One region of the Pseudomonas sp. GW821-FHT02A08 genome, then DNA from elsewhere that is predicted to be linked to it. Evidence: predicted binding sites of a transcription regulator. Region 1 holds the regulator's gene; the other holds the start of a gene.
The links. Region 1 encodes sigma-54, which starts transcription at its own class of promoters, with help from an activator protein. Its sites were predicted from a motif close to ANTGGCATNNANNTTGCTNT; they were not measured.
Positions count from the first base shown of each region.

Region 2: a site for sigma-54 is predicted at 2,270-2,289, ahead of flhA (flagellar biosynthesis protein FlhA). Genes of this name have one in related genera too.

Region 1 is NZ_JBWKWD010000019.1:50,369-54,306, forward strand. Features, by position in the region: gene rapZ (RNase adapter RapZ) at 1-248, opposite strand, end outside; gene ptsN (PTS IIA-like nitrogen regulatory protein PtsN) at 251-715, opposite strand; gene hpf (ribosome hibernation-promoting factor, HPF/YfiA family) at 728-1,036, opposite strand; gene AC07W4_RS15155 (RNA polymerase factor sigma-54) at 1,111-2,604, opposite strand; gene lptB (LPS export ABC transporter ATP-binding protein) at 2,850-3,575, opposite strand; gene lptA (lipopolysaccharide transport periplasmic protein LptA) at 3,575-3,938, opposite strand, start outside.
Region 2 is NZ_JBWKWD010000017.1:60,130-64,067, forward strand. Features, by position in the region: gene flhF (flagellar biosynthesis GTPase FlhF) at 1-69, opposite strand, end outside; gene flhA (flagellar biosynthesis protein FlhA) at 81-2,210, opposite strand; gene AC07W4_RS14190 (cytochrome b) at 2,438-2,992, shown strand; gene flhB (flagellar biosynthesis protein FlhB) at 3,085-3,938, opposite strand, start outside.

The DNA of each region.
Region 1 (3,938 bases):
ATGTGGCGGGCACGGACTTCCTCGAGCAGCTCGGGGAAGCGTGACAGGTGGCTTGGCAGGTTGCGCGCATCAATGGAAACGGCGACCAGCGGCTGCAACAGCTCGGTATGAATCAAGGCGCGTTCTGCCAGCTCCGGCAGCAGACCGGCAGGCAGGTTGTCGATGCAGTAGTAGCCGTTGTCCTCAAGAACGTTGAGGGCGGTACTTTTACCTGAGCCGGAACGGCCACTGACGATGATCAAGCGCATGATTACTGACCGTTTTGCTCGTCCAGGACAACCTGATACAGGGCTTCGTTGCTTGCAGCACTACGCAGCTTTTCGCGCACTTCCTTGCGGTCGAGCATGCTGGCGATTTGTCGCAGCAGCTCAAGGTGCGCATCGGTGGCGGCTTCCGGGACCAGCAGCACGAACAGCAGGTCGACCGGCGCGCCATCGATGGCGTCGAAATCGATAGGGGCGTCCAGGTGCATCAATGCACTGATGGGCGAAACACAGCCCTTGAGGCGGCAATGTGGAATGGCGATGCCATTGCCAAACCCGGTGGAGCCGAGTTTTTCACGGGCGATCAATGCCTCGAAGACATCTTGCATCTCCAGGGCCGGCACTTCGCGGGCGATCAGATTGGCAATTTGTTCGAGGGCTTTCTTTTTACTGCCTCCCGGCACGTTCACCAGGGAACGGCCGGGGGTCAGGATACTTTCAAGTCGGATCATGGGTAGGGAGTGTTAACGACCGGTTGCGCCCTGGAGGAGGCTCTGGGTCTTTTCCTTATGCTTTTTGAGTTGTTTATCCAGCTTGTCGGTGAGTGCGTCGATCGCGGCATACATATCGGTATGTTCCGCGTTGGCGACCACTTCATTCCCGGGAATATGCAGCGTGGCTTCGATTTTCTGCTTCAGTTTTTCGACGGTCATCGTGACCTGCACATTAGTGATCTTGTCGAAATGTCGCTCCAATCGTTCGAGTTTTTCGCCGATGTAGGTGCGAAGAGGTTCGGTCACTTCCAGTTGGTGTCCACTGATGTTGACTTGCATACAGCTTCTCCTTCGTTGCCAGTGCATAAAGCGGTAGATCAGATGATCTACCACTGGAACGCTGTGGCGTGGCCCTACATCAACCGCTTGCGTTCGCTCGAAGGCGCGATCCCGAGGGATTCGCGGTACTTGGCGACGGTGCGGCGAGCCACCTGAATGCCTTGTGCCTCCAGTAAACCAGCGATCTTGCTGTCACTCAACGGCTTTTTCTGATTTTCCGCTGCAACCAGTTTTTTGATGATCGCCCGGATCGCCGTAGACGAGCATTCGCCGCCTTCGGAGGTGCTTACGTGGCTGGAAAAAAAGTACTTCAGTTCATAAATGCCCCGGGGGGTGTGCATGAACTTCTGGGTGGTCACCCGTGAAATCGTCGATTCATGCATGCCGACCGCTTCGGCGATGTCATGCAGGACCAGCGGCTTCATGGCTTCGTCGCCATATTCGAGGAACCCGCGCTGATGCTCGACGATCTGGGTGGCAACCTTCATCAGGGTTTCATTGCGGCTTTGCAGGCTCTTGATGAACCAGCGGGCCTCCTGCAACTGATTGCGCATGAAGGTATTGTCGGCGCTGGTGTCGGCGCGGCGCACGAAACCGGCGTACTGGGCATTGACCCGCAGTCGTGGCACCGACTCCTGATTGAGCTCGACCAGCCAGCGCTCGTTGTCCTTGCGCACGATGACGTCAGGAACGACATACTCGGCTTCTGTGGACTCGATCTGCGAGCCCGGGCGAGGGTTGAGGCTCTGAACCAGCTCGATGACCTGGCGCAGTTCGTCTTCCTTGAGCTTCATGCGACGCATCAACTGGCTGTAGTCGCGGCTGCCAAGCAGGTCGATGTAATCGGTGACCAGGCGCTTGGCCTCGGCCAGCCAAGGGGTCTTGGCAGGCAGCTGGCGCAATTGCAGCAGCAGGCATTCGCCCAGGTTGCGGGCGCCGATGCCGGCAGGCTCGAATTGCTGGATGCGATGCAGGACGGCTTCGATTTCGTCCAGCTCGATGTCCAGTTCCGGGTCGAAGGCTTCGAGGATTTCCTCGAGGGTTTCGTCCAGGTAGCCCTGATTGTTGATGCAGTCGATCAGGGTCACGGCGATCAGGCGATCGGTGTCGGACATCGGGGCCAGGTTCAGTTGCCACAGCAAGTGGCTCTGCAGGCTTTCGCCGGCCGAGGTGCGGGTGGTGAAGTCCCACTCGTCATCATCATTGCTGGGCAGGCTGCTGGCGCTGGTCTGGTAAACGTCTTCCCACGCGGTGTCGACGGGGAGTTCGTTGGGAATACGCTCGTTCCAGTCACCCTCATCGAGGTTATCAACCGTCGGGGCGCTTTCCTGGTAGGAGGGCTCCTGGATGTCAGTGTTGGGCTTTTGTTCGGCGTTGTCGGCCAAGGGGTCGGAATTGTCGAAGTCGTCGCCTTCTTCCTGGCGTTCGAGCATCGGATTGGACTCCAGGGCCTCCTGGATTTCCTGTTGCAGGTCCAGGGTCGACAATTGGAGCAGGCGGATGGCCTGTTGCAGCTGCGGTGTCATCGTCAGCTGCTGGCCCATTCTCAAGACTAGCGATGGTTTCATGGCAGGGGCTTAACACCTTATTCGCCGGCGCACATGCGCCATCCACTACAGGGCGCCGGGGCGCCAAACTTAAGCAAATTATATGCCTGAAACTAAAGGGTTTGCCTAGAGCGCTGTAACAATAAAAAACTATAAATTTGTGTTGCTGCGCTGCCCTTGTCGGGGGCTGACCACGCTCGTCGGCACGAGGCGCTGGTGAGTGGCTGGCCGGGTGCCCGGGCAGATGCCTGGGCACGGCTCAGCGTTTACAGGCGGAACTCATGGCCCAGATACACTTCCTTGACCAGGTCGTTGGCCAGGATTGTCTCTGCGTCGCCTTCGGCGATCAGTTGGCCGTCATTGACGATATAGGCGGTTTCACAGATATCCAGGGTTTCACGAACGTTGTGGTCCGTGATCAGCACGCCAATGCCTTTGGCCTTGAGGTGGTGAATGATCTGCTTGATGTCGCCGACCGAAATCGGGTCCACACCGGCGAAGGGTTCATCGAGGAGGATGAATTTCGGGTTGGTGGCCAGGGCACGGGCGATTTCCACGCGACGGCGCTCGCCGCCGGACAGGCTCATGCCCAGGTTGTCGCGGATGTGGCTGATGTGGAACTCCTGCAGCAGGCTTTCCAGTTCCTTGCGACGGCCGGCCTTGTCGAGTTCCTTGCGGGTCTCGAGGATGGCCATGATGTTGTCGGCCACCGACAGTTTGCGGAAGATCGATGCTTCTTGCGGCAGGTAGCCGATACCGGCCTTTGCACGGCCGTGCATCGGCTGGTGGCTGACGTCCAGGTCATCGATCAGGACGCGGCCCTGATCGGCTTGCACCAGGCCGACGATCATGTAGAAGCAGGTGGTCTTGCCGGCGCCGTTCGGGCCAAGCAGGCCGACGATCTGGCCGCTGTCGATGGACAGGCTGACGTCACGCACGACCTGGCGGCTCTTGTAGCTCTTGGCCAGATGCTGAGCTTTCAGAGTTGCCATTACTGGGCCTTTTTCTCGTCGGTTTTCTTCTTCGGCTGGATCACCATGTCGATACGCGGGCGCGACTCGGTGATCTTGCTGCCTGTGGCGCGACCGGCGCTGGCGAGTTTCTTGTCCGTGTCGTAGACAATTTTCTCGCCTTGGGTGACGTTGTTGTCCTTGTCGACAACCTTGGCCTTGTCGATCAGTACGACGCGATTTTGCGTGGCGTGATACTGGATCGTCACGCCCCAGCCCTGGACAGGCTTGGTATCGCCAGCCGTTTGCAATTGCTCGAAGTACGCCAGGTTGCCCACCGAGGTCACTACGTCAATGTCACCAGTCGGGGTGCGGGTGATGGTAACGGTGTTGCCTGTCACCTTC
Region 2 (3,938 bases), on a different contig from region 1:
GCCCAGCTCATCGCGAACCAGCTTCATGGCCTGACGCATATCGGCGGCGAAAAAACGCTTAACTTGCATAAACCACTACCTCAGCCGTTGGGCCCTACTGTCGCAACGATGGTCACTTGCTTGTTGTCAGGAATTTCCTGGTAAGCCAACACGTGCAAACCCGGGACTGCGAGCCGGCCGAATCGCGAGAGCATCGCGCGAACCGGACCGGCCACCAGCAGAATCACCGGCTGACCTTGCATCTCCTGACGCTGCGCCGCGTCGATCAACGAACGTTGCAGTTTCTCGGCCATGCTTGGCTCCAGCAGAACGCCCTCTTCCGAGCCTTGTCCTGCCTTTTGCAGACTATTGAGCAATATCTGTTCCAACCTTGGCTCCAGCGTGATGACTGGCAGCTCCGACTCAGTGCCTACAATGCTTTGGACGATTGCGCGGGATACGCCAACCCGCACGGCAGCCACCAGCGCGGCGGTATCTTGACTCTTGGCGGCATTGTTGGCGATCGCCTCGGCAATGCTGCGGATATCGCGCACAGGCACTTGTTCGGCCAACAGCGCTTGCAGCACCTTGAGCAGTTGCGACAGCGAAACCACACCCGGCACCAGCTCCTCGGCCAGTTTTGGCGAGCTTTTGGCCAGCAATTGCATGAGTTGCTGTACTTCTTCGTGACCGATCAGTTCACTGGAATGCTTGTAGAGTATCTGGTTCAGGTGGGTAGCCACTACTGTACTGGCATCCACCACCGTATAACCGAGGGATTGCGCCTGGGCGCGCTGGCTGATTTCGATCCAGACCGCCTCCAGGCCGAAAGCCGGATCTTTGGCGGTAATGCCGTTGAGCGTGCCGTAGACCTGCCCCGGGTTGATCGCCAACTCGCGATCCGGGTAGATCTCCGCTTCGGCCAGGATCACCCCCATGAGGGTCAGGCGATAGGCACTTGGCGCCAGGTCGAGGTTGTCGCGAATATGCACCGTGGGCATCAGGAAGCCCAGATCCTGGGACAGCTTCTTGCGCACGCCCTTGATCCGCGCCAGCAACTGGCCGCCCTGGTTACGATCCACCAATGGAATCAGGCGATAACCCACTTCCAGGCCGATCATGTCGATCGGTGTCACGTCATCCCAGCCAAGCTCCTTGGTTTCCTGGGCGCGGGCCGGCGACGGTAGCAACTCCTGCTGGCGCTTGACCTCTTGCAGAGCCTGCACCTTGGCGACGTTCTGCTTTTTCCAGAACAGGTAAGCGCCACCGGCCGCCAGGGCCGCCATGCTCAGGAACGAGAAGTGCGGCATGCCGGGCACCAGGCCCATGACCGCCATCAAACCGGCTGCCACCGCCAGCGCCTTGGGCGAGGCGAACATCTGGCGATTGATTTGCTTGCCCATGTCTTCCGAACCGGACGCACGGGTCACCATGATCGCCGCTGCTGTCGATAACAACAGTGATGGCAATTGCGCCACCAAACCGTCACCGATGGTCAACAGCGCATACACCTTGCCGGCGTCGCCGAAGGTCATGCCGTGCTGGAAGATGCCGACCGCCATGCCGCCGATCAGGTTGATGAACAGGATCAACAGGCCGGCGATGGCGTCGCCACGGACAAATTTGCTGGCACCGTCCATGGAACCGTAGAACTCGGCTTCCTGAGCCACTTCCGAGCGACGGGCCTTGGCCTGGGCCTGATCGATCAGGCCGGCGTTAAGGTCGGCGTCGATCGCCATTTGCTTGCCGGGCATCGCATCGAGGGTGAATCGCGCGCTCACCTCGGAAATCCGCCCAGCCCCCTTGGTCACCACGACGAAGTTGATGATCATCAAGATCGCGAAGACCACGATACCGACCACATAGTTACCGCCGATCACCACCTCACCGAAGGCCTGGATCACCTTGCCGGCGGCGGCATGGCCATCCTGGCCGTGAAGCATCACCACCCGCGTGGAGGCCACGTTCAACGCCAGGCGCAACAGCGTCGCCACCAGCAAAATGGTCGGGAACACCGCGAAATCCAACGGCCGCAAAGCGTAGACGCACACCAGCAGCACGACGATGGACAGGGCAATGTTGAAGGTGAAGAACACGTCCAGCAGGAACGGCGGCACCGGCAACATCATCATCGCCAGCATGACCAGCAGCAACAGCGGCACGCCCAGATTGCCTCGACTGAGGTCGGCAACGTTTGTGCGGGCACTGTTGATTAACTGAGAGCGATCCACCGGTTTTCCCCGTTCCTTTAAAGCAAACTTTTGACGCCTGAAGCGGGCGCAGGGCGGCTATTGCAAGAAGCTTTCCAACTTTTGCAAAGGGGCGAAACAGAGGGTTTTCGCAGGCCGCGATCTCTAGATGTTGAGCCCGCCTACCTAATAGTCGGTTAATGCACCCCCTCCAACATCGCGTTCCAGGCTCCAAATTGACAAAACCTTGAACAAGGAGGAAAGCAACGATGCCGAAGGCTAAAACCACGGAATACACCAACACTGCCAAGTGGCTGCACTGGGGAATGGCACTTGTCTGGATGGGCAGTTGGGCGCTGGGGATCCTGGCCACGCACTGGCGTGATGAACTGAACCCCAACCACGAACTCACTTTCTTGCACAAGGCATTGGCTAGCACCCTGCTTTTCATGATTGTCGTGCGAGTTGCCTGGCGACTGAAGAATCCGCCTCCAGCGCTGCCAGACCACATGAGCGGACTGATGAAACAAGGCGCGATGATTGGTCACATCTTGCTTTACGCCATTGTGCTGATTGCCTTACCCCTTTCAGGCTGGTACTGGAGCTCGGTTGCAGACAAACCGATTCTTGTGGCGGGACTGTTTCTTTTACCGCCACTGGTTGCCCCTGATCCCGACCTCTACGACCTGGCCAAATACATTCATACCTGGACATCGTGGTGCTGTGGCGCACTGGTCGGCGGGCATCTGCTGGTGGCAGTAAAACACCACTGTATCGACAAGGACGACGTCCTCGCCGGAATGTTACTCAAAATCAGGCGCTGAGCTGAAAAGGCCAGCGCAGGCCAGTGCGGCTTGCGCAGAACCCTGTGGGAGCGGGCTTGCCCGCGAAGGGGGCATCAGCGACAGCGCGAAACTCAAGAATCCCGGCGCAAATCCGGCGGAATCGGCAAATCATCCTTGAGCGGATCAGGCCGCTTGCCCTTACCCGCCCGATACTGTCGAATCTGATAAACGTAAGCCAACACCTGAGCCACCGCGAGATACAGCCCGCCAGGAATTTCCTGCTCAAGCTCGGTGGAGTAGTAGATCGAGCGCGCCAGCGCTGGCGACTCCAGCAGCAAAATCTCGTTGGCCGCCGCGATCTCGCGGATCTTCAGGGCCAGGAAGTCGCTACCCTTGGCCAGCAATACCGGCGCATTGCCCTTTTCCGGGTCGTACTTGAGGGCCACGGCGTAGTGGGTCGGGTTGGTGATGACCACGTCGGCCTCGGGAATGGCGGCCATCATCCGGCGTTGGGACATCTCGCGTTGCAGCTGCCGGATCCGCTGCTTGACCTCCGGCCGCCCCTCCTGGTCCTTATGTTCGTCACGCACTTCCTGCTTGGTCATGAGCAGTTTCTTGTGGCTTTCCCAGAGCTGAACCGGCACATCCACCGCCGCGATCAGGATCAGCCCGCAAGCCATCCACAACGTGCTCCAGCCCACCACTTGCAGGCTGTGAATGATCGCCATGTCCAGGGGCTCATGGGCGATGCGCAGCAGGTCATCGATGTCCGACGACAACACCGCCAGCGCCACGAACAGGATGATGATGAACTTGGCCAGAGCCTTGAGCAGTTCGACCAGCGACTTGGTGGAGAACATGCGTTTGAGGCCGGGACCGGGGTTCAAGCGACTGAACTTGGGCGCCATGGAACCCGCCGCGAACAGCCAGCCGCCCAGGGAAATCGGGCCGATGATGGCGGCCAGTACCAGCGCAATCATCACAG